3 regions of the Phascolarctobacterium sp. Marseille-Q4147 genome follow, and region 2 is predicted to be linked to each of the others. Evidence: riboswitches for the same ligand, from Rfam matches in the RefSeq annotation. Region 2 holds a riboswitch; each other region holds the start of a gene.

Region 1 (7,852 bases), 840 kb from region 2:
TAAGCGGTTAGCAAAGGCTTTGTCAAGCGGTTTTTGCAAAATATTTTACAGTTTTCAGAGAAAAATTTCCTGCATAGAGATTAAGTGCTAACTTAAGTAGGAGGGTACCTATGGCTAATCGATAAAGGCCATAGAGCAATTTTTATTCTTCGTCATCAAATTCCTTGATGGTGCCGTAGGCTACAAGAATAGTGCCCTTGGGAGATGCCAGCGCCGGGCAGACGTAAAGGATTACACCTGTCTGCTCTGCGTAATAGGTTGTCAGCGTGTTGCCGAAAACGTCGGTGATGCGTCCCAAAACCTGGCCTTCTTCAACAAAATCGCCGCTGTGGATGTGGTGCAGCCAGCAGCCTGTTTCCAGTGCTTCCAGATAAATCAGGTTTTCTACATCACGCGGAGAGTGATGGCGTGGCTTTACAGGCAGGGAGAACATTTTCAGCTTGCGCAGGATATTGCGGATATCGTCCTTGTAGGCTTCAATGTCTTCGTGCAGGCAGAGGCCGGCACCGCCGCGTTCAATAAGAATAGAAGGAAGTCCGGTGCTGGCGGCGTAGTTATAGGCACCGCCTGTTGCCAGCGAGCGTACCATATATTCCATATCGAGTACGCGTGCCACGGAACGGGATTTCTTTTCTACTTCGGCAGTAGGCTGGCCGGGATAGTAAACGTAGGGATGCAGGCTTTCGTGGATATCACCGCTGTGCATGTCTACATAAAAATCAGCAATCGGGAAAAAGTTGTTACTGATTAAATATGCAGTTTTATCGGCAAGCGTTCCCGTGGGATCGCCCGGGAAAACACGGTTAAGGTTTTTGCCGTCTTCTGGCACAATCATTTCGCGACGTGCCCAAAAGCCTTGGATATTGACAGGGTGCATCATAATCAGGCAACCGGTAACGTGCTCGGGCTCAATATCGCGGCCCAGCTCCATTGCTGCTGCGATACCGGGATATTCGCCGCCGTGGATGCCTGCGGTAATAAGCAGTGTAGGGCCATCGTTTTCGCCGTTGATAATAGTCAGGGGAATTTTTACATTGGTGTCCGGGACAGGCAGATACGTGCGCAGTTTAGTGCCGCGTTCGATAGTCAGTCCACATACCTTTAGTGTTTCAGACATGTGCTCACTCCTTTGATATATTTCTCATACTTTTTATAATATTTTTTCTATTAGCGTTAGCTAACTGAAGCCTAAAAAATTAAGCAATAGCGTATAAATTTTTCTTTTGCGAAGAATGGCAAAATTTCCGCAGAAATATTTTTGGCAATTGCTACTTTTTTACTTGCAATAAATTATAACATATGATAAGCTATTCACACAAGATGTTTTCTAAAAATAAAATTTAGTGCGAATAAACAAGGGGGGACAGATAGAGTGAACCTTCTGACTGATAGGGAATACTTGGGACTGACAATACCGTTTATGCTGTCGACAATGACGCAGCCTTTAATGGGTGCGGTGAATACGGCAGTTATGGGACAGCTTCCGGATCCTAAATATATTGCAGCAGTTTCTCTTGGAGCTATCTTGTTCAACAATTTATATTGGTTATTTGGTTTTTTACGTGTGAGTACTACCGGTTATGCGGCACAGGCCTTTGGCGCTGCCGATAAAAGACTTGGTATGCTCGCATTTTTTAAGCCTTTGGTTCTGGCAATGCTGATAAGTGCCTGCTGCATTTTGTTTCAAAAGCCGATTTTAGAACTGTATCTGGCCATGATTGGTGCTGCACCGGAGGTCAACGAGCTGTGCCGTGATTATTATTACATCCTTATCTGGGGGGCACCGCTGGTTTTTGGTAATTATGTGGCCCTTGGTTGGCTCATGGGGCAGACGCGGGTGCGGGCGAGTGTGTTTATGCAGGTTTCCATGAACGTGCTGAACATGGCGCTGAGTATCTGGTTTGTTTTTTGGCTGCATATGGATATTACGGGCGTGGCTTTTGCTACTTTGCTAAGTCAGCTTTACGGCGGTATTTTGAGCATAGTACTGATGTACTATTACGGTGATTTTGATTACAAGGAGCTGCCTTGGAGCGAGCTGCTGGATTGGCGTGAGTTTATCGGCATGCTGCAGGTGAATGTCAACCTGATGATTCGTACTGCCTGCCTGTTGACCGTAAACAACATTATTGCGGCAGTCGGAGCTTCCTTCGGTACTGTGGTGCTGGCAGCCAACGCTGTGCTGCTGCAGCTTAAGGATATTATGAGCTACCTGATTGACGGTATGGCGAACGGCGCGGCGATTTTCAGCGGCCGTGCGGTAGGTGCAAAGAACGGCAAGCTGTTTGCAGCTACCATAAAAATGACCTTCAAATGGCTGGTAGTGCTGGCTGCTATCCTGATGCTCGGCTATCACTTGAGCAATGAGTTCTTTATCCGCCTGTTTACCAATATCGAAGAGGTTGTAGCGATGGCTATGACCTACAATGTGTTTGTTTTATTCTATCCTGTTTGCGCCGGTATCGGCATGGTGCTTTACGGAGTTTTCTGCGGAGCTACCAAAACCGCACCGGTACGCAACATGATGCTGATGGCACTCTTGGTATTCTACCTTTTGCAGTGGCAGCTGGTGCCGCTTTGGGGCAACAGCGGACTGTGGCTGGCCTTGCTGGGCTTCATGTTGTCGCAGTCAATAATACTTTTATTCTATTTGTCTTCTTTGAGAAGAGAGTTTGCATAAGCAACACCTTTGTAACAAATTTGTTGCAAATAATGAGAATTAGTGTTATTATAAATTTATAAGTGTTAGCTTATTTCTTTTTGCCGATATAAAGACCTTTTACAAATCTATACTCTTCTGAGGTGCCTGCCTATGCAGGTAATAATCGGAATACGGTGCAAATCCGTAGCGGTCAAGCCACTGTGATGCCGCAAGGCTAAGTCAGGTTGATTTCCTCAGTTGATATATTCCTGCTAGCGACGGAAATATATATATAATTACAATTGTGCACATTGTAAGTATGTATCCTTTCTGCGCTCATTTTGCAGGAAGGGTAATTTTTTTGATGGAGATGATGTGCTTTGACGAAAAAGCAGCTTCTGTCCCGACTGGGGCAGATCATCCTTGTTCTGCTTGGTATCAGCTTTATTACCTTTGCTTTGGTAATGCTGGCCCCTGGCGATGTAGCTCGCCAGATGATTGCAGGTAACGAGGATATTATTGTAAGTCAGGCCGAAATTGATGCACTGCGTGCAGAATTAGGTCTGGACAAGCCCTTCTTCTTCCAGTATCTGGATTGGTTGGGTCGTGCGCTGCATGGCAACCTCGGTTTCTCCTTTATGGCTAAAAAGCCTGTTGTTGAGGAGCTGTTCGAGCGTTTGCCCGGTACTATCCTATTGTCTCTGGCTTCCCTTGCAATGATGTTGGTGGTATCTATTCCTGCCGGCATTTATTCTGCAGTTAAGCGCGGTGGCTGGTTTGACTATATAGTACGCAGCTTTACTTTCCTTGGCGTATCAATGCCGGGCTTCTGGGTTGGCTTGATGCTGCTGTGGATTTTTGGTCTGCAACTTGACCTGTTGCCTATTGTCGGCGGTACGATTGGTGTTGACACGATTATCCTGCCTGCGGCAACGTTGGCCTTTGCAATGTCTTCCAAGTACACACGTCAGGTGCGTGCTGCTATTCTGGAAGAGCTGCATCAGGACTATGTTGTCGGTGCACGCGCGCGTGGTATGAGTGAAAGCCATATTCTGTGGAAAGAGGTTCTTCCGAACGCTCTGCTGCCGCTGATTACGCTTTTAGGTCTGTCTTTAGGTAACCTTCTGGGTGGTGCTGCGGTTATCGAGATTGTTTTCCAATGGCCCGGCCTTGGCCGTCTGGCAATTGAAGCAATTACCTACCGTGATTTCCAGCTGGTACAAGGTGTTGTTGTGTGGATTGCGTTGATGTATATGGTTATCAATCTCATTGTTGATATCTCTTATAACTATCTTGATCCGCGTCTGAGAAAGGTAAGGTAAGAGCAGATGGAAACAATTATTAATGGTTTAAAAACCAACCGTGCTTTTGCCGTAACCTCAGTTCTGGTATTGGTGCTGATTGCTATTGCTTTTGCGGCACCTGTTCTTGCACCGTATGATCCGACTCATGCAACAATGCAGGATGCTTTCATGGCACCGGGCGGAAGTCATCTGTTCGGCACAGATAAGCTGGGCCGTGACTGCTTAAGCCGTGTGCTTTATGGTGCGCGTGCTTCCCTGAGCGGTGTATTGTTCCTGGTAGCCAGCGTATTTATCGTTGGTACTTCTATGGGTGTTATTTCCGGTTATTTCGGCGGTAAGGTTGATATGGTTATCATGCGTATTTCTGATATGATGATTTCCTTCCCTGGTATGATTCTGGCTATCGCTGTTGCCGGTATTATGGGTGGCAGCCTTGTCAACGCCGTAATCGCGCTGACGATTGTAAGCTGGACAAAATATGCGCGTTTATCCCGCAGCCTTGTACTGCAGATTAAACGTCGTGACTATGTAGAAGCAGCAATCGTTAACGGCGGTACCTCGCCTCATATTCTGTGGGTACATATCCTGCCCAATATTTTGCCGATGATGGTTATTACCGCAGCAGCAGATATCGGTGCTCTGATGATGGAGCTTGCAGGTCTGTCCTTCCTGGGCTTCGGCAGCCAACCGCCTGCTCCTGAATGGGGCCTGATGCTGAATGAAGGTCGTCAGCAGCTGCAGACTGCACCGTGGCTGATGTTCTTCCCCGGTTTGGCAATCTTTGTTACCGTTATGATTTTCAACCTTTGGGGCGATAATCTGCGTGATGTGCTTGACCCGCGTAATGACGTACAGGATTAATTATTTTTGCCTTAGTTTTTGATATCCGGCAGAAGTCTGCCGGGTTAAATGAGTATATGAAATGGAGAGATGACTAATGAAAAAAATGTTTAAAGCTACCGCAGCAGCGGCTATGATCGGTTTACTGGCATTTGCAGCAGCAGGCTGTGGCGGCGACAAAAAAGCTGAGCACAAGGAAGTTGTAAAATTTGGTGTTACCAACTTCGCTGACTCCCTGGAAACCACCGATAACTACTTTGGCTGGATTGTAATGCGTTACGGCCTGGGCGAATGCCTGGTTAAATTCGATAAAAAAATGAATGCTGTTCCTTGGCTGGCTGATAAATGGACCGTTTCTGATGATAAGCTGACCTGGACCTTCCACATCAACGATAAGGCTTGCTTCTCCAACGGCACCAAACTGACTGGTGAGCTGGCAGCAGCTTCTATCCAACGTACCTTTGAAAAAGCAGCTCGTGCAAAATCCATGTTCGAATATGAATCCATCAAGGGTGAAGGCCAGAACGTAATCATCAAAACCAAAAAACCGGTACCGACTCTGCCCGGTATGCTTGGTGACCCTCTGTTCATTATCGTTGATACTCAAACCATTAAAGACCGTGATACCGCAAAACAAGGCGCTATCTGCACCGGTCCTTATACAGTAAAATCCTACAGCAAAGCTAAAGCTGAAATGGTTAGAAACGAAAAATACTGGGATGGCGCAGTTCCGTTCAAAGAGGTTGATATCCTGACCATCGACGATCCTAACACCCGTGCTATGGCTCTGCAAAAAGGTGAAATCGACTTCGCTATTAACATTGCAGCAGGCGACCTGCAGCTGTTCAAAGACAAAAATAAATACAACATCTCCAATATCGCTTCCCTGCGTGACGTACTTGCTCGTCTGAATGTACGTCCGGATAAACCGTTGGGTGATATCAAAGTCCGTGAAGCTCTGCTGCGTTCTCTGGATCGTGTAACCTACAACAAGGTTCTGCTGAAAGACACCTTCGTTCCCGGTGGTCCGTATCTGCCTCCTTCTGTTGACTACGGTTATGATGAACTGTACAAATACGATAAAAACCAATACAATGTTGAAAGCGCTAAAAAGCTGCTTGCTGAAGCTGGCTGGAAAGATACCAACGGCGACGGCTTTGTTGATAAAGACGGCAAAAACCTGGAACTGAACTTCGTATTCTACAGCGGCCGTGCTGAGCTGCCTCTGTATGCAGAAGCTACCCAGGCTGATGCTAAGAAAGTCGGCATTAAAGTTAACCTGAAGAACGTTGACTACAACGTACTGGATGGTATCGGCCGTAAAGGTGATTATGACCTGCTGATTTCCAACGTACTGACTCTGCAGGCCGGCGATCCTGAAGTATTCATGAACATGTACCTCAAGACCGGTCAAGAACAGAACGGTTCTGGCTACAGCAATCCGAAATTTGATGCTCTGTCCGATAAACTGGGCGTAGAATTTGACCCGGCTAAACGTCGTGAGCTGGTTATCGAAATGCAAAAGGTTATCCTCGACGATGCAGCTTCCCTGGTATTTGGTCATCCGCAAACCAACATGGTTTCCAACAAGTCTATTGCTAACGCAGAAATCCTGCCTTGCGATTACTACTGGCTGACCAAAGATATCAAATCTGCTAACTAATAATTTACAAAGAAGGTAACGCTTAATGCTACTTGAAGTAAAAGATTTAGACATCAGCTACGGTGACAAGCTCACCGTAACCGGTGCCAGCTTAGAATTGGATAAAGGCGAGATTATGTCCATCGTTGGCGAGTCCGGCAGTGGCAAAACTACCGTTATCCGCGCTATTATGGGTTGCCTGCCCGGTGCTGGCCGCGTTAGCCGCGGCAGCATCATCTTTGACGGCAAGGATGTATTGCAAAATACTCCCGATGAATGGCGCAAAATGTATGGCAGTGAGATGTCCATGATTTTCCAGGACAGTGGCAACATGATTAATCCTATCCGCCGCATCGGCCAGCAGTTCATTGACTATGTTCAGGCTCACCAGCCGGACAAGTCCAAGGACCAGGCTTATAAGATGTGCTGCGATATGCTGACTAACGTGCGCCTGCCGAACCCGGAAAATATCATGAACAGCTATCCGTTTGAGCTGTCCGGTGGTATGCGTCAGCGTGTAGGTATTGCTATGGCTATGATTTTCAGCCCGAAAATCCTTCTGGCCGACGAACCTACCAGTGCGTTGGACGTAACTACTCAGGCTCAGATTATCCGCCAGATTGTTGATATCCGTAACGAATATGGCGTTGCCGTTATCATGGTTACACATAACCTGGGCGTTGCTTCCTATGTATCCAACAAGCTGATGGTTATGAAGGGCGGTCATGTTGTGGAATATGGCAAGCGTGAGGACGTTATTGCTAATCCGCAGGATGAATATACAAAACAGCTGCTGAAGGCAGTTCCGGTCATAGGAGGTAAGACATATTATGAGCAATAATGAAAAACCGGCCTATGAGCGTAATAAACTGGTACTGGAAATTAACCATCTTACCAAAAAATTCGCAGTTGATGGCGGCAAGTTCCTGACTGCCTGCAACGATATCAACCTGCGTGCCTATGAAGGCCGTACCCTGGGCATCATCGGTGAATCCGGCTGTGGCAAGAGTACCCTGGTGCGTACTCTGCTGCGTATTCACCCTGCTACCAGCGGTGAAGCTATTTTCGAAGGTCATGATCTGATGAAATCTAACGGTGAGCAGCTGCGTCAGGACAGAAAGAACATCCAGATGGTGTTCCAGGATCCTACTGCTGCTTTCAACCCGAAGATGCTCGTTAAGGATATTCTCACCGAGCCTTTGAAAAACTTCGGCCTGATTAAAAACAGCGAGGTAGACGCCAAAGCAGCAGAGCTACTGGAAATGGTTGAACTGCCTGCTGAATTTAAGGATCGCTATCCGCACAGCATGTCCGGCGGTCAGCGTCAGCGTCTGGGCATTGCCCGCGCTTTGGCACTGGAACCGAAGATTATTGTCTGCGACGAAGCAACCAGTGCATTGGACGTTTCCGTACAGGAAAAAATCT
Region 2 (7,852 bases):
GACGTACATCATAAGGCTTGCCCGCATAGCGGAAAGTCAGGCTGCCCCACTGACAGCCGACAACGGAATGCTGCAGAATTAAGGCATCCTTAATACCTCCGAGAGCACGCACAGCACCAAACAACGCACAGCTACTTAATGGTTTCATTATTTTCTCTGCCTCCATACTCTGCTATACAGTTCGCGTGATGCTTTACTGTCTTTATCAGCCTCGCGCATCGGATAAAATACCGGGTCATAGGCCAGTTTGCTCAGCAAAAGACTGCTGCCTGTACGCTGCGGTCGCTGCAGCATCTGCCAAACCTCTTCCATAATATTCACAAAGCCCTGATAAGACCACACCGAGCGGTCAAACAAATTATAAAGCACCGGCACATCCAAAGAAGCATAACGCGGATGACCGTTGCAGATAACAAAATCACAGCTCTGTGCTGCCTCACGCAAAGCCTCCGCAGAAGGCTCCAATAAAATTTCCGCCTCACAGCCATACTCAGCCTTAGCAAGCTCAATTCTGTCCTTAAACCTCTGCATCATTGCATCATCCAAGCCTGTTTCCGCCTGGTAAGAAGGATTCATGATAATGCATATTTTGCTTATAGGCAAACCATAGTCCTGCTGATAAACGCGCAGCGCATCCGGCAAATATGCAATACCATGCGCAATCAGGCAAAACTTATACTTGGCAAATTCTGCACACAGCTCCCGATAACGGACGGCAATCTGTTCATATTCTGCCTGCAGCACGCGTTCAACAGCATCCTCGCAGCCAAGCATTTTGCCAATCTGCCTGTATAAATCACTGATACCATCAATTCCATGCCACTCCTGCATATCGGCAACATGCAGAAACGGCGTGCCAAAGCGCTGCTCCATCGCCAGCGCCCACTTTTTGCGACGTACTATATTCAGCGCTGCCCGCGGAGCCTTTTTGATTGTCTGCAAATCAGCGGCAGGAAGATAAGCATTGACCTTGATGCCCATTTTCTGCAGCATATCACTCATGCCCTGCAGTTTATCCTCGCCATTATAACCCCAGGCAAATGTTTCGATATTTACGCTCTGCGGCTGTACGCTTTGAGGCTCCATCACCTGCTCAACTAAAGCGTCCATCACCTCTACATAACCGCAGCCTGGATAGACCGCACTGGAAGAAAACTTTTGCTTCTGCTTTTGGCAGGCCTTTTCACGCAAAACCTTGCGGCTGTTGCTCTTATCCATATGCGAAAAAACCTGCGACGTAATCGGCACGAGCTTTGCTTGGAACTGCGGCTGCAGGCTGCAGGCCAGACCTGCCAAATCATCATTGATAATATCCGACACCACGGATGGCAAGAGAAAAATAATCTCCGGCTTTTGCTCACGCTCCACCTTTTGCAGTAATGCCATCAGCTTTTTTTCACCGCCGAAAATTACATCTTTGTTGCGCAAATCAGCACATTCCAGCTCATAAACCGGGCTTTGACGGCTGCGCGCATGATAGCGATAATGAAAGCCGCAGCCACGCGGACTATACAAGACAACCGCAAGATTTTTGATTTCGCTGATGCAGGCAAGATTTCCCGACACCTTGCCGTTGACGGCGTAGCGATGCAGATAACTGGAAAGGTTCATGCCCAAAAGCATGTTATCCTGATAATATTGGTTCATAGAGTTTTCCTCTCTTCATAATATATCATTACAAATTTTACTCATCATCTGTTACAAGTTCAATTTTATTGATGGCACCGTAATTTTTTATACGACTGCTGGTCGCAGCTATCGCCATATCGTTAAACAAAGGAACAACAGGCTGCTCTTCAACAGCAATTTCTTGTATTCTATTGAATATCTCCCGTCGTTTCTGCTCATCTGTAGTATGCTTGACCTCGTTCATCAAACTAACAATTTCATCATTTTCATACGCAACGCTATTATTCTTGTTTAACGCTCCGTCAGGCATTACAAAGGGATACAAGGCAGTATACGGATCTCCGTTTGCCAAACCCTTTTGCAGACGAACTATATTACACTCTCCTTTCCGTATCATTTTTAATAAGGTCGCATACTCCAATACCCTTATTTTAACATCTAAGCCAATATCTTTCAGCCAATAAGCAATTATTTCTGCTTCACCTTTTTGCAAAGGCTCCGCACCGTTAATTCCGTAAACAATCTCTACACGCTTATCTCCCAGCACCTCATGTGCAAGACGTTTGGCTTCTTGCAGGTCATATTTTACCGGGAACTCTTTATATCCCGGACTGCAATAATTCAGAATGTTAACAGTCGGTATTGCATAGCCCATATATAGAGCATTAACTAAATCCTGCCTGTCAATTGCCAAGCTCACAGCCTGCCTCATTCTGACATCATTAAAAGGAAATTTTTTACCGTTTAATGCCAGATAGCGTACCATGGTTGATTTATTTTTATAAACGACAAAATTGTTATCCTTTTTCAATTCTTCCGCTAAAAAAGGCGGTATAGCATTCAAATCGGTAACGCCATCAATTTCGCCGGATTTTAACGCAGCATAACGTGTATCCGTATTAGGTATTTTACGCACAATAAATGTTTTTATTTTGCCTTTTTCACCCCAATAATTATCATAACGCTCTATTTTTACATGACTGTTCAGTTGGTTTTCTATTATTCTATATGGCCCGGTGCCTATTGCGAAGGTTTTAAAATTACCATCTTCCGCGAAGCATTCCGGAGCATAAATCGGACTGCCAAAATCTGTCATCTTATACAGTTCGTTAATATTCGCTTCTTTAAAGGTCAGTTTAACAGTATACTCATCTAATTTTTCATATTTCAACAGTGAGGGATAAAATGCATCTATATTCAAGCCATAAAAAGTTGAACGCTTAACACCTTTTTTCATTCGGTCAAAATTAGCAATCACCGAATCCGCATTAAATTTCGTTCCGTTATGAAACAGGACATTTTTACGCAGATGAAAAATCCAGATTTTTCCATTATCCTGCATCTCCCAGCTTTGAGCCAGACAGGGTGCAGGCTTGCTATCTTTATCCTTAGTAATCAAAGGCTCCCAAACACCCAAGGAGCTGCTGCAATAATAGGCATCCTTGTTACCTGGAGCAAGCTGACGATAGCCAGCCAGAGTCACTGTATCATTATCTTTTTTTATAGTATTTTCTTTAATATTTTCCTGCTTACCGCAACCGGTCGCAAGAACAAGTAATATGAGAGCAATAATACAATATAATTTTTTCATAACACTACCAAAAACATGTAATTTGAAGAAAAGAGGGCAGTAAAACCGCCCTCTTAAACATCATCAGTTAAATATCAAATTGAGCGGACAGCATAAAGGTTCTGGGGCTGGACAAATGCAGTCCGGAACCATAAGCAATCCAATAATCTTTACCGGTCAGATTATAGCACATTGCACTCAATGTAACAGGCATTTTGTTAATTTGTGTCTTGTAATTAACGCCTGCATCAAAAGTAGTATAAGAAGGAACTTCCCATTCAATCGCATTGCTTGCCGGGAAAATAGGAGTAGGACCAACATATACAGCTCTTGCCAAAAGTGACAAATCATTATTCGGTTTATATTGCAAGCCTGCAACAGCATTGAATCTGGGGATACCGCCTACTCTGTAGCCGTCATAGGTGCCTTTATTGGTTCTTACTCTCTCTGTATCAAGATACATTAAACCGCCAAAAGCATTCCATTTATCTGCAATAGCTCCGTTGAAAGACAGCTCAATACCCTTGTACTCGTTTTCGCCATCATTGGTAACCCAATACCAATCAGGCTTTTTGTCGTCATATATGTTTAAAGTAGAGGACTCTCTGTTTTTGAACAGGGCCAAGGTAGCCAAGAAGTTCTTGTTGCTGTATTTAACGCCGATTTCGTCCATTTTTGTTTTAGACGGATCTAAGATTTCATCTGCATTATAAACAGTGCTGCCGCTGACTCTGCTGCCGGCATCAAAGAATTCGGAATGGCTGGCATAAATTGATACTTCATCTGTAGGCTGGTAAACAAAACCGTAAGCAGGACAAACAGCGCTGGACTTAACACTTGCTACCTTACCGGATTTAGTCGGATCCGGATAGGTTACAGCATTGGATTCATGCTTATGAACGCCTAACATCATCTGAGCCTTGCCTAATTTCATAGTATCTAACAGAGAAACACCCCAGAAGGTTCTTGTACTGTTATGGAAATTACTGAAGGTAGGAATATTTACGCTCTCATTAGGATTAACGCCACCTGCTAAGGTTCCGCCCAAGCCCTTAAAGTTAGTCAGACCATAACCGCCGACAACACCGGTCCAGGACTTAGACCAGGATTTGTCAACTGCCAAAACCACATCATGTTCAACCTCACCGGTTTTAAAAGTATTCTCAATACCGGTCTGCACATAATACTTATGGCCAGGAGTTCTTCTGGTAAAATATTTGCCTGCATAATTGCCTGCATCATCAAGAATAGTCAAACGGCTGCCTTGACCGGTAATATTTTTACGTAAATTGCTTCTTGTCCAACCGCCGTTAAAGAAGGCCTTAGTGCCGTGACCGATTGCCTGCTCATGGTTCAATACCATCAATGCGCCTTCGGAGGCTTTGGTCATGCCGGGGAAGCTATAATTGTTTTTGGAATTCGGAGCAGAGGGAACGTGAGTCAAAAGACCTTTTTTTACATTATTAGCATCAAAGCCGAACCATCTCATGCCATCATCAACTTCATAATATTGATAACCGACGAGCAAATTGGATTTACTGTCAGCGTCCTGATGGTCAATGTTGGCAAAAATGCTGGAACCCTCTTTGCTTGCTTTATAATGACCGGGATTTCCATTTAATACCTCTGTATTTACTCTGACACCCCATTCTTTATTCTTACCGAATCTTTTACCGATATCCAGATATTCACCTAAGCCGCTTTCACCGGAAAATACTTGTTTATATCTGAATACAGGCTTATCAAGAGCTTTTTTTGTATCAACGTTTACTACCGCAGCAACACCGGTGCCTTCACCTGTGGGGAAGGAGCCGGAAATAGCTTTATTCGGTCCTTCGGTAACCTGAATGCTTTCAGCCATAAAAATCGGAACTGTAAACTGTCCTAACATTCCCGGAACGCCATTCAGATAGAAGAAGGAACCATTGGTAGATTTACCTCTTACAGAAAAAATCACCATGCAGCATGGTACCGGTCTGACGCACGGATGGAATATTTACCAGAATATTATCCAAAGGCTGGTTCATACCGCCAAAGGTTTCCATAGCATCAGCTGTAATATTTGTTTGAGAAAAAGGTACATCCATTACATTTTTATTACCAATGATACCAACGTTACCGGTTCTGGCAACCATGCCACCCGGCAATACATCTGCACTTCCCTCAACAATAACCTCTTCAAGATTACCATGCATAGTTTCCGCACTTGCGCCCATCACAAAGCCTACGCTTGCTACTGCGCACAGCACGGACATAGCCAATGCTTTTTTCTTTTTCATCATACTCATACACCTCATCAAAAATTTATTTTCTAACCTTCGCTGCCGAGCTGTCCTAGTTTCGCGTGCAGCGTCGGTTAAAAGCCATGTGTTGTGGGATTCTCGTTTTCCGGCAATCAAAAACGCCCTTCTGCCAAATTACAGAAAGGCGCACTTATCCCCTAGCAGCCTCCTGTCGCTCGCAGTACACTCCCGTTAACTTTTTCAGGCAATTCTTCTGGCTCAGTTTCCTCGCAAGCCTCGCCTTCCCGGTTGCCCAGTGACATTATTAAGGCTTACTCCACTTTACAGCTGCGTGACAGCGCAGGCTTCGCACCTGCTTATTTATTAAGTCTTTCGACACCTGATAGCTTTAGTTTATTAAGCTAATTTTGTAACATATGTTGCATTTTATATTCAGAATTATAGCACATCTTTATATTCATGTCAAGAAAACACGTTGCTTACGAAAGGTTCCAGATACAATCTATTAATTTCTTGCAAAATAAAAATCAATCATGCTCATTCAACAGTTCTACCTTACTCAAATCCACGCCATAGATTAAAGGCTTGTAGTTTTTCAGTCGTTTATTATACGCAACAATATTCACGTCATTAAAAAGTGGAATAACGGGCTGTTCATAACCAATAATAACTTGCACTCTGTCAAAAACACGCTGTCTTTCCTGCTCATCTGTTATATGCTTCACATTATTCATTAAAGTAATAATCTCATTATTTTTATAACCAAAACGATTGTTGACGTTCAACGCACCGTCAGGCATAACAAATGGATATAAAGCACTGAAGGGATCACCATTTGCCAAGCCTCTTTGAGTGCGCACAATATTGAAATCACCCTTGCGCAGCATTTTCGACAAAGTAGCATATTCTATAGACTTAATCTTTACATCCAAGCCGATTTTCTGCAGCCAATAAGCAATAAGCTCCGCTTCCCCCTTCTGCAAAGGCTCACTGCCGTTGATACAATAAGTAATTTCGCATCTTTCATCGCCTAATACCTCATGCGCTAATCTTTTTGCTTCCTGCAAATCATAGTCTAGTGGCAAAGCCTTATAACCGGGGCTGGTGTAATTTAAGATATTAACCGTCGGCTCAGCATAATCCAAGTACATATTATGCACCAGATTTTTTCTGTCGATTGCAAGGCTTACAGCTCTGCGCATGCGGATATCATTAAAAGGGAACTTGGTACCGTTAAGTCCCAAATAACGAATCATTGTTGATTTATTTGTTCTAACCTCAAAGCGTGGATCTTTTTTTATTTCCTCAGCCAAAAACGGTGGTATCGCATTGATATCTATGACTCCGTCTATTTCTTCCGATTTCAGAGCAGCATAGCGTGTATCCGTATTGGGAATCGTCCGCACAACATACTTAGCTATTCTGCCCTTTTCTCCCCAATAATTATCATTGCGTTGAAGAACTACGTATTTATTTAAAGCATTCTCTGTAATCTTATATGGTCCTGTACCTATCGCAACGCTCTTAAAATTGCCATCTTCTGCAAAGCACTCAGGTGCATAAATAGGACTACCGAAATCAGTCATCTTATATAATTCATTGACATTTGCTTCTTTAAAAAGCAGACGAATAGTATAATCATCCAGCTTTTCATATTTTATAAGAGTCGGATAATACGTTTCCATATTCAAGCCATAAAATGAAGACCGCTTATAACCTTTTTTCATACGATCGAAGTTGGCAATGACAGAATCTGCAGTAAATTTTGTGTCATTGTGAAAATACACATCCTGACGCAGATGAAAAATCCATTCTTTGCCGCCATCACGCATCTCCCAGCTTTGCGCCAAGCAAGGAGCCGGTCTATTGTCGGCATCTTTAGTAATAAGCGGCTCCCATACTCCCAGAACGCGACTGCAATACAATCCGTCTTTGTTGCCGGGAGCAAGATGCCTGTAAGCTGCCAGAACAACAACATTCTTCTCACTGCTTTTATCTATATGCTTTTGCTCTTGCTTTTGATTCCCGCAACCTGTTAATAATATAACCAAAAGCAGAAATATAATGCTTAAAAATTTTTTCATAGCATGCTTACCACCAATACAATCAGAAGAAAAGAGGGCAGCCTAAACCACCCTCTTAACAAATGAATTATTAAATATCAAACTGCGCAGACAGCATGAAGGTTCTGGGAGCGCCCAGAGCTACAGAAGTACCTCTGGAAATCCAGTAATTCTTGTCAAACGCATTATAGCACATTGCGCTAAAAGTTACCGGTACGGTGTTGATAGCAGTTTTATATTTCACACCCAAATCAACGGTCATATAATCCGGAGCTTTTACACCATTATCATTAACATGTGCTTCACCAACATAATTAGCTCTGCCGATAAAGGAGGTGTTTTTGTCA
Region 3 (7,852 bases), 1.2 Mb from region 2:
ACTGGAGCGTATTTCCGGACTGACCAGTGACGAAGCAAAGCAAGAGCTGCTGCAATCCCTCGAGGAGGAGGTTAAGCATGAATCTGCTATGATGGTTAAGGATCTGGAGCAACAGGCTAAGGATGAGGCTGACCGCAAGGCAAGAGAAATTATCTCTCTGGCAATTCAGCGTTGTGCAGCAGACCATGTAGCGGAAACCACCGTTTCCGTAGTAGGCCTGCCTAACGATGAAATGAAGGGCCGCATTATCGGTCGTGAAGGCCGTAACATCCGCACTCTGGAAACCCTTACCGGCATCGATCTGATTATCGATGATACTCCGGAGGCTGTTATTATTTCCGGTTTCGATCCGGTACGCCGTGAGGTTGCCCGTATCGCCCTGGAAAAATTGATTAATGACGGCCGTATTCATCCGTCCCGCATTGAGGAAATGGTTGAAAAGGCACAAAAAGAGGTTGAGCAGAAGATTAAGGAAGCCGGCGAACAGGCTACCTTTGCTGTCGGTGTGCATGGCCTGCATCCCGAACTGATTAAGCTGCTGGGCCGCCTGAAATATCGTACCAGCTACGGTCAGAATGTCCTGAACCATTCTGTTGAGGTTGCTAACCTGGCAGGTGTAATGGCTTCTGAGCTCGGTGTTGACGTTGTTCTGGCTAAACGTGCCGGCCTGCTGCATGATATCGGCAAGGCTATTGACCATGAAATGGAAGGCTCTCACGTTGAAATCGGCGGCGAAATTGCCAAGAAGTTCCGTGAGTCCGACCTGATTGTCAATGCTATTCTGGCGCATCATGGTGACTGCGAGCCTAAGAGTGTTGAAGCTGTTCTGGTATCTGCCGCTGACGCAGTATCTGCTGCCCGTCCGGGTGCAAGACGCGAAACTCTGGAAAGCTACCTGAAGCGCTTAACTCGATTGGAAGAAATTTCTGAGTCCTTTGAGGGCGTTGAAAAATGCTATGCCGTACAGGCTGGCCGCGAAATCCGCATTATGGTTAAGCCGGATGTTATCGATGATGCTTCCGCTGTGCTTCTGGCACGCGATATCTCCAAGAAGATTGAAGCTGAAATGGAATATCCCGGTCAAATCAAGGTTGTTATCATCCGTGAAACCCGTGCTGTTGATTACGCAAAATAACGAGATTCCTGAAAGAGCTGCTTAGGCAGCTCTTTTTTTGCGCCTTAGCAGGATTATAGGAATTGCTGTCGAATATATATACTTGGAATTTTTTTGACAGGTGCGCTGGTTGAGACCGGTGCTGAAAAGGGAATGCCGGTGAGAATCCGGAGCAGTCCCGCTACTGTAAGCGGAGCCCAGGCAATTATGTCACTGACGCAAGTTGGGAAGGCGCTGAGGGCGATGAAGCTAAGCCAGGAGACCTGCCTGTTACGAAGCTTGGAGCCTACGGGAGATAGGCTGGCTTTGGTATGCGTAAATATAGAATTTTTGGCTGCAGCTGCATTTTGTGAATCTCCCGCAAGGGAGCTTTTTTCATATATGCTTAAAATGAAAAGCATGCAGCTTACAAAAACGAAGGGAGGTTGAAATATGCCTGGAAAAATTATTATGGTTACCGGCGGAGCCCGCAGCGGCAAAAGCGAATTTGCAGAACGCTATGTATTGCATTATTCTCCCAAATGCGATTACGTTGCTACAGCAGAAATCTTGGATGAGGAAATGGCGGAGCGCGTGCGTCTGCACCGTCAGCGTCGTGATGCGCGTTGGATTAATCACGAAGCGCCTTATCATGCCGAGCGCACGCTTGAAGCGCTGTCAGCGGAAACAGGAGCGGTTCTGTTTGACTGCCTGACTGTTTATATGTGTAACCTGCTTTACGGCAAGGATGCGCCGGAGGGTGAATTCCTGGAGCGTTGTCAGGTAGTATTTGACGAAATTGACAAGGTGCTGGCAGCAGCACGAAATTGCGGTAAAATCGTTGTCTTTGTTACGAACGAGGTGGGCAGCGGCATTGTGCCGGATAATCAGATGGCGCGTGAATACCGTGACCTTGCCGGTTGGGTTAACCAACGCGTGGCAGATGCGGCTGATCATGTGTATTATTGTGTGGCAGGTCAGGCCGTAGACGTAAAAAAATTGGCTTTTAAATTTGAGGATGAAGGAGAATAACGACTGATATGGAGAAAATCATAATACCTGCTCTGGATGAAGAACGTATGCAAGAAGTGCGGGCAGGCTACGCTAAGATAGACAAGCCGGCAGCCAACTTGGGCAAGCTGGAGGATATGGTTGTAGGCCTTGCAGGCATGATTGGCAAGGATTTACCGGATAAATTAAAGACGGCGATGGTTCTGATGTGCGGTGACCACGGTATTGCGAAATACGGCGTCAGCGCTTATCCGCAGGAGGTTACGCGCCAGATGATTAACGGTTATATGCGCGGCACCGCCGGTGCTACCGTGCTGGCTCGTCATGCGCACGCCGATGTTTTCGTCTGCGATGTAGGCACTGCCTTTGATTTGAGCGATTTGCCCAAGGTTTATCAGAAAAAGGTAGCCTGGGGAACCAATGACTTCACCCAGGGACCGGCGATGACGCGCGAGCAGGCCGAAAAGGCTATTGCCGTTGGCATCGAGATGGCTGATATGTGCATCGACCAAGGCTATAATATGCTTTATACAGGCGAAATGGGCATCGGCAATACAACCTCTACCTCTGCTATTGCCAGCGCCTTTTTAGGCTTGGACCCGCAGCTGACTGTCGGCCGTGGCAGCGGTATTAATGACGAACGCATGAAGATTAAACGTCAGGTTGTTATCGACGGCCTGGCAAAAAATATGCCGCAGCAGGGCGATGCAATGGATATTCTCTGCAAGGTCGGCGGCTATGATCATGCAGGTCTGGCCGGTGTAATTATCGGCGCAGCCCGTCGCCGCGTACCGACAATGGTTGACGGTGTTAATGCTACGGCTGCAGCACTGCTGGCCTACGGCCTCTATCCGCAGTGCCGCGATTATATGCTCTGCTCGCATCTGAGCAGCGATATTTCTCATAAGAAAATGCTGGAGCTGCTGCAGCTTTCGCCGATTGTGGATGCCGGTATGCGCCTGGGCGAGGGCACCGGTGCTTCTCTGGCTATTGTTGTGCTGCAGGCAGCGATGGACGTGTATAATCATTTAAGCAGGTGATGTGATGCGTGATTTTGTAACTTGTCTGGAATTTTTGACCAGAATCCGCTTTTCCAACCGCACGGACTGGCATGATGACGATTTCAGCCGCAGCGTGCCGTACTTCCCTTTGGTCGGTCTGGTAATGGGCGTTTTTATGGGTGCGGTAAATTACGGACTGTATTATCTGCACACCCCTGATTTAATGCGTGCGGTGATGCTGGTGCTGGCGGAGCTGATTATTATCGGCGCGCTGATGTATGACGGCTTTATGGATACCTCCGACGGTGTTTTCAGCGCCCGTGACCGTGAGCGTATGCTGGAAATCATGAAGGACAGCCACGTAGGTTCCAACGCCGTTATCGCGCTGGTCTGCCTCGTGCTGCTGAAGGTGGCTGCCTATACTACGCTGCCACCGGTAAAATTATCTTTTGCTCTGGTGGCTGTTTTTGTAGCAACGCGCACCTTTATGGTTACCTACATCGTCAACTACAAGTATGCACGCAAAACCGGTATCGGTCATATGTTTAAGGCTTATGCCAAGCCGATGTACACCTATATTGCCTTTGCACTTTGCCTGGCGCTTGTCGCAGCCTGCGGTTTGCCGTATCTGTATACGGCAATAGCGGCCTTCGTTATCTGCCAGGGCATTGCGCATTTCCTCAGCGGTCAGTTGGGCGGTCTTACCGGTGATACCTACGGCTTTTTGACGGAATGCGGCGTGGTGGTTTACCTGATGCTCGCAACCTATATAATCTGATATATTTCCCCGGCAATATTTTGCCGAATTCTAAAGAGACAGAAAGGAAAAATGCTATGCATATAGAAGAAATAATCCAAAAGATTGTGCCTGCGGACAAAGGCTGCATGAAGCTGGCGCAGACACGCTTTGATAATCTGATAAAGCCGGTCGGCAGTCTGGCCAAGCTGGAAGAAATGACCTCGCGCTATTGCGGTATCAAGGGCATTTATGAAAAAGAGGATTTAGATTATCCTAAACGCGATTTACTGGTATGGTGCGGTATCGAAGAGGCTGCTCAGGCCGAAAAAATTATGCACGCCAAATGGCCGGTGAACGTGCTGGCTGCAGAAACCGGTGCGAAGGCTGTGGCTCTGCTCGTAACCTCGGAGGAGGAGGCTGACGCTCTGGAGGAGGGCGCTGCCCTGGTGCAGGAGCTGGTACACGAGAAGGGACTGGAGCTGTTGGGCTTCGGCTGCCTTTCCAATCCTGATAATGAGATGGTACGCACCGCTATGGCCGGCGCTCTGCTGCAGGCTGCAGCAATGAAGGTGCCGGTAATGCTGGACGGCGTTGCTGTCTGCAAGGCTGCCAAAAAGGCAGCGGATATGGCACCTGCCGTGCTCGATTACTGCTTTGCCGGTCATGTTTCCGCAGAGCCGGGTGCAGAAGAATGCCTGCAGGAGCTGGGACTTACGGCGCCGCTGCGCCTGAATATTCCCGACGGCGCCGGTGAGGGTGCTGCTGTCTGCTTTACGCTGTTCAATGCCGGCATCAAGGCCTACAAGGAAATGGAAACCTTTGAGGAAGCAGGCGTGCATGCGGAGATGAAGGAATTTTCCTTGGCAGAGCAATCTAAAAAAGGAGCGAAGGCTTAATGGGTAAAATTTATTTAATTCGTCACGGTGAAACGGACAGCAACAAGGGACACCGCTTTCAGGGACGCATCAACATGCCGTTGAATGCCAAAGGTCTGGAGCAGTCCGAGAAGCTGGCTGCCTATATGCAGCATCTGCCGGTTGACAAGATTTACTGCAGCTCCATGCTGCGTGCCTGCATGACGGCAGCACCGCTGGCTATGAGCAAAAATATGTCCTACCAGCCGTTGGATTTGCTGCAGGAGGTAAGCTTCGGTGCCTGGGAGGGCCTGGAATATGCGGAAATCAGCCGCCGCTGGCCTAAGGAGATGGATGATTTCCTGACGCGTCCGGGCGAATGGATTCCGCCGCAGGGCGAAAGCTTTCATGATGCAGCGCGTCGCTGTCAGGCGGCTTTTGATTATATCTTCGAGCGTGAAGGTCACGAGAAGAATATCGCGATTGTATCGCATGGTGGTATTATCCGCGTGCAGCTGTGCCTGCTTCTAGGCATACCGCTGAACAATCTGTGGAAGCTGAGTGTGCATAATGTTTCTGTCAGCACGCTGAATGACTGGCAGGGCAATATTATTGCCGAAACCATCAATGATGCTCACTTTGCCAGAGAGCAGGGAAGCTCTGTAAACTGGCTGCATAAATAAAAATTAAAGATTGAAAACCGCGCAGACGTAAAAAGCTGTCGCGGTTTTTCTTTAAAGCGGCGAAAAAAGACGGTCATAGTTTTTGCTGTAAACTTATCGGTGCCGCACCATTATTTTACAAGCAAGCTTTTACCGTGAGCACTGTTAATAAGCGGATTTGAGCATATATTGAGAAATGAAAAGTTTCTTATTAAAGAATTTACGCATTTTTGATAAACTAAGATTGACTTTTACAGGCGCTTACTATATACTGTAAGTGGTGTATCTCAGTGGTCCGTTTAAGTTCCTAACTTCTTCTATCATAGATGACATGGGGAAGCCAAGGTAAACATCTTAATGCGTTCTTTGGGGTATGTTCTATCTATGATTAGGAGTGATTAAACAATGAAAGAAGACAAGACTTTAACCTGCTGCGAGTGCGGCAACGAATTCGTATTCACCGCTTCCGAGCAAGAGTTCTACGCAGAAAAGGGCTTCACTAACGAACCGCGCCGTTGCCCGGCTTGCCGTCAAGCTCGCAAACAACGCATGGGCGTACAAAACGATCGTCCGCAACGCGAAATGTTCCCCGCAGTTTGCGCTGAATGCGGTAAAGAGACCATGGTACCGTTCAAACCCAGCGATCGTCCGGTTTACTGCCGCGAATGCTTCAACGCACGTAAACACTAATTAGACGCTTGAAGTAACAAATTCAGGTACAGCTTAGGCTGTACCTGTTTTTTATTAGCTGATCATAGAAAAAACGAAAGTTATTTTACATAAAAGTGCTTATATGCTATACTTTTTACAATATAAATTATTCGAAGCAAGGGAGCTTTATGGCACGTATTATAGACAGTGATTTTCTGCACCGCGCGCTGCAGCATTTTTATGGCTACAGCAGCTTTCGCACAGGGCAGGAAGAAATTATAAGTGAAATATTACACGGACAGCCTGTTTTGGCAGTGTTGCCTACGGGTGCAGGCAAGAGTATCTGCTTTCAGCTGCCTTCGCTGCTGCTGAAGGGCGTGACGCTGGTTATCTCGCCGCTGATATCGTTGATGAAGGACCAGGCGGAGGCACTGACGGCCCGCGGTATTCCGGCAGCTTATCTGGACAGCAGCATGAGCAGCAATGAGTACGGCAGAGTGCTGCATGCCGCGCTCAACAAGCAGTGCAAGTTTTTGTACGTAGCGCCGGAGCGACTGGTCAACCAGCAGTTTATTGATTTTGCCCGCCAGGCTTATATTACGATGGTGGCGGTGGATGAGGCGCACTGCGTATCGCAGTGGGGACACAGCTTCCGCAAGGAATATTATAATATCCCCGATTTTATTCAGGCCTTGCCGACGAAGCCGCTGGTGGCAGCCTTTACTGCTACGGCTACGCCGGATGTGCGCCGCGATATTATCAAACGTTTGGGCATTCCGGAGGCAAAAATTGTAGTGACGGGCTTTGACAGGCCTAACCTGCATTTTGCCGTGCAGCGCACGCAGGACAAGGAGCGCTCGCTGCTGGAGTTTATGCGTAAGCATAAAAAGGATTGCGGCGTAGTTTACTGTGCTACGCGCAACAAGGTGGAAAGCGTGACGCAGCTTTTGCGGCGCCAGGGCTTCAGTGCCTTGCGCTATCACGCGGGCCTGACGCCGGAGGAGCGGCGCGAAAATCAGAATGCTTTCGTCGGCGGCAGCGTGCCGCTGATTGTGGCAACCAATGCTTTCGGTATGGGCATTGATAAGCCGGATGTACGCTTTGTGGTGCATTACAATATGCCCAAGGATATCGAAAGCTACTATCAGGAGGCAGGACGCGCAGGGCGTGACGGCCTGCCTGCGGAATGTCTGCTGCTTTATGACAAGGCGGATATTGCGGTCAACACCTATCTTATCGGCCACGACCAGCCGGATTTGACCTGGAAGGAGCACGAGCTGCAGCTGCTGAGCAAAATGACCAACTACTGCAATACGTCCATGTGCCTGCGCAAGGTACTGCTGGAATATTTCGGAGAAAAAACAACGTCGCAGTGCAACAATTGCGGCAACTGCGACGTGAATAAGAACGCTTCGTGGCGTAAGTTTTTGAAGTTTTAATTTTTAATCGATATCAATAGTATTGCCTGGTTTTACAATGAGTACCTTGCTGTCGGTTTCGTCCTCAACGGCAGCCTTGAAGGCTTCAACGTCCTGAGCGATGGGCGGCCAGGTGTTGTAGTGTACGGGGATAACGTATTTTGCCTGCAGCAGCTTGCAAGCGATAAGCGCATCATTGGGGTCCATGGTGAAGTTGCCGCCGATGGGAAGCACTGCGTATTCGAAGGCGTTGAGCTTGGGCAGCAGCTGCATATCGCTGAAGAGTGCGGTGTCACCGGCGAAGTACAGCTTAGTGCCGTAGAAATCAATGACGATACCGCAGGCGTGACCGCCGGGAACGCCGCTGCCGTGGAAGGCCAGCGTCAGGCGTACCTTGCCGAAGGGAAACTTAAAGGTGCCGCC

Evidence for each region. Region 2 has a riboswitch for cobalamin ahead of KAH19_RS06500 (hypothetical protein). Riboswitches for the same ligand answer to the same signal wherever they lie in the genome.
Region 1: another riboswitch for cobalamin. It lies ahead of nikB (nickel ABC transporter permease); the one in region 2 lies ahead of KAH19_RS06500 (hypothetical protein).
Region 3: another riboswitch for cobalamin. It lies ahead of cobU (bifunctional adenosylcobinamide kinase/adenosylcobinamide-phosphate guanylyltransferase); the one in region 2 lies ahead of KAH19_RS06500 (hypothetical protein).

Annotation. Positions count from the first base shown of each region.
Region 1 is NZ_CP072874.1:537,050-544,901, reverse strand. It holds gene KAH19_RS02515 (M14 family metallopeptidase) at 143-1,117, opposite strand; gene KAH19_RS02510 (MATE family efflux transporter) at 1,373-2,680, shown strand; adenosylcobalamin (AdoCbl) riboswitch at 2,805-2,936, shown strand; gene nikB (nickel ABC transporter permease) at 3,022-3,963, shown strand; gene nikC (nickel transporter permease) at 3,970-4,806, shown strand; gene KAH19_RS02495 (ABC transporter substrate-binding protein) at 4,883-6,448, shown strand; gene KAH19_RS02490 (ABC transporter ATP-binding protein) at 6,474-7,268, shown strand; gene KAH19_RS02485 (ABC transporter ATP-binding protein) at 7,258-7,852, shown strand, end outside.
Region 2 is NZ_CP072874.1:1,377,794-1,385,645, reverse strand. It holds gene KAH19_RS06520 (nitrogenase component 1) at 1-148, opposite strand, end outside; gene KAH19_RS06515 (nitrogenase component 1) at 148-1,647, opposite strand; gene KAH19_RS06510 (ABC transporter substrate-binding protein) at 1,685-3,220, opposite strand; gene KAH19_RS06505 (TonB-dependent siderophore receptor) at 3,288-5,159, opposite strand; gene KAH19_RS06500 (hypothetical protein) at 5,134-5,481, opposite strand; cobalamin riboswitch at 5,668-5,840, opposite strand; gene KAH19_RS06495 (ABC transporter substrate-binding protein) at 5,970-7,526, opposite strand; gene KAH19_RS06490 (TonB-dependent siderophore receptor) at 7,597-7,852, opposite strand, start outside.
Region 3 is NZ_CP072874.1:194,916-202,767, reverse strand. It holds gene rny (ribonuclease Y) at 1-1,135, shown strand, start outside; cobalamin riboswitch at 1,217-1,400, shown strand; gene cobU (bifunctional adenosylcobinamide kinase/adenosylcobinamide-phosphate guanylyltransferase) at 1,547-2,125, shown strand; gene cobT (nicotinate-nucleotide--dimethylbenzimidazole phosphoribosyltransferase) at 2,134-3,144, shown strand; gene cobS (adenosylcobinamide-GDP ribazoletransferase) at 3,149-3,883, shown strand; gene KAH19_RS00845 (nicotinate-nucleotide--dimethylbenzimidazole phosphoribosyltransferase) at 3,940-4,740, shown strand; gene KAH19_RS00840 (histidine phosphatase family protein) at 4,740-5,381, shown strand; gene KAH19_RS00835 (zinc-ribbon domain containing protein) at 5,766-6,050, shown strand; gene KAH19_RS00830 (ATP-dependent DNA helicase RecQ) at 6,200-7,450, shown strand; gene KAH19_RS00825 (metal-dependent hydrolase) at 7,454-7,852, opposite strand, start outside.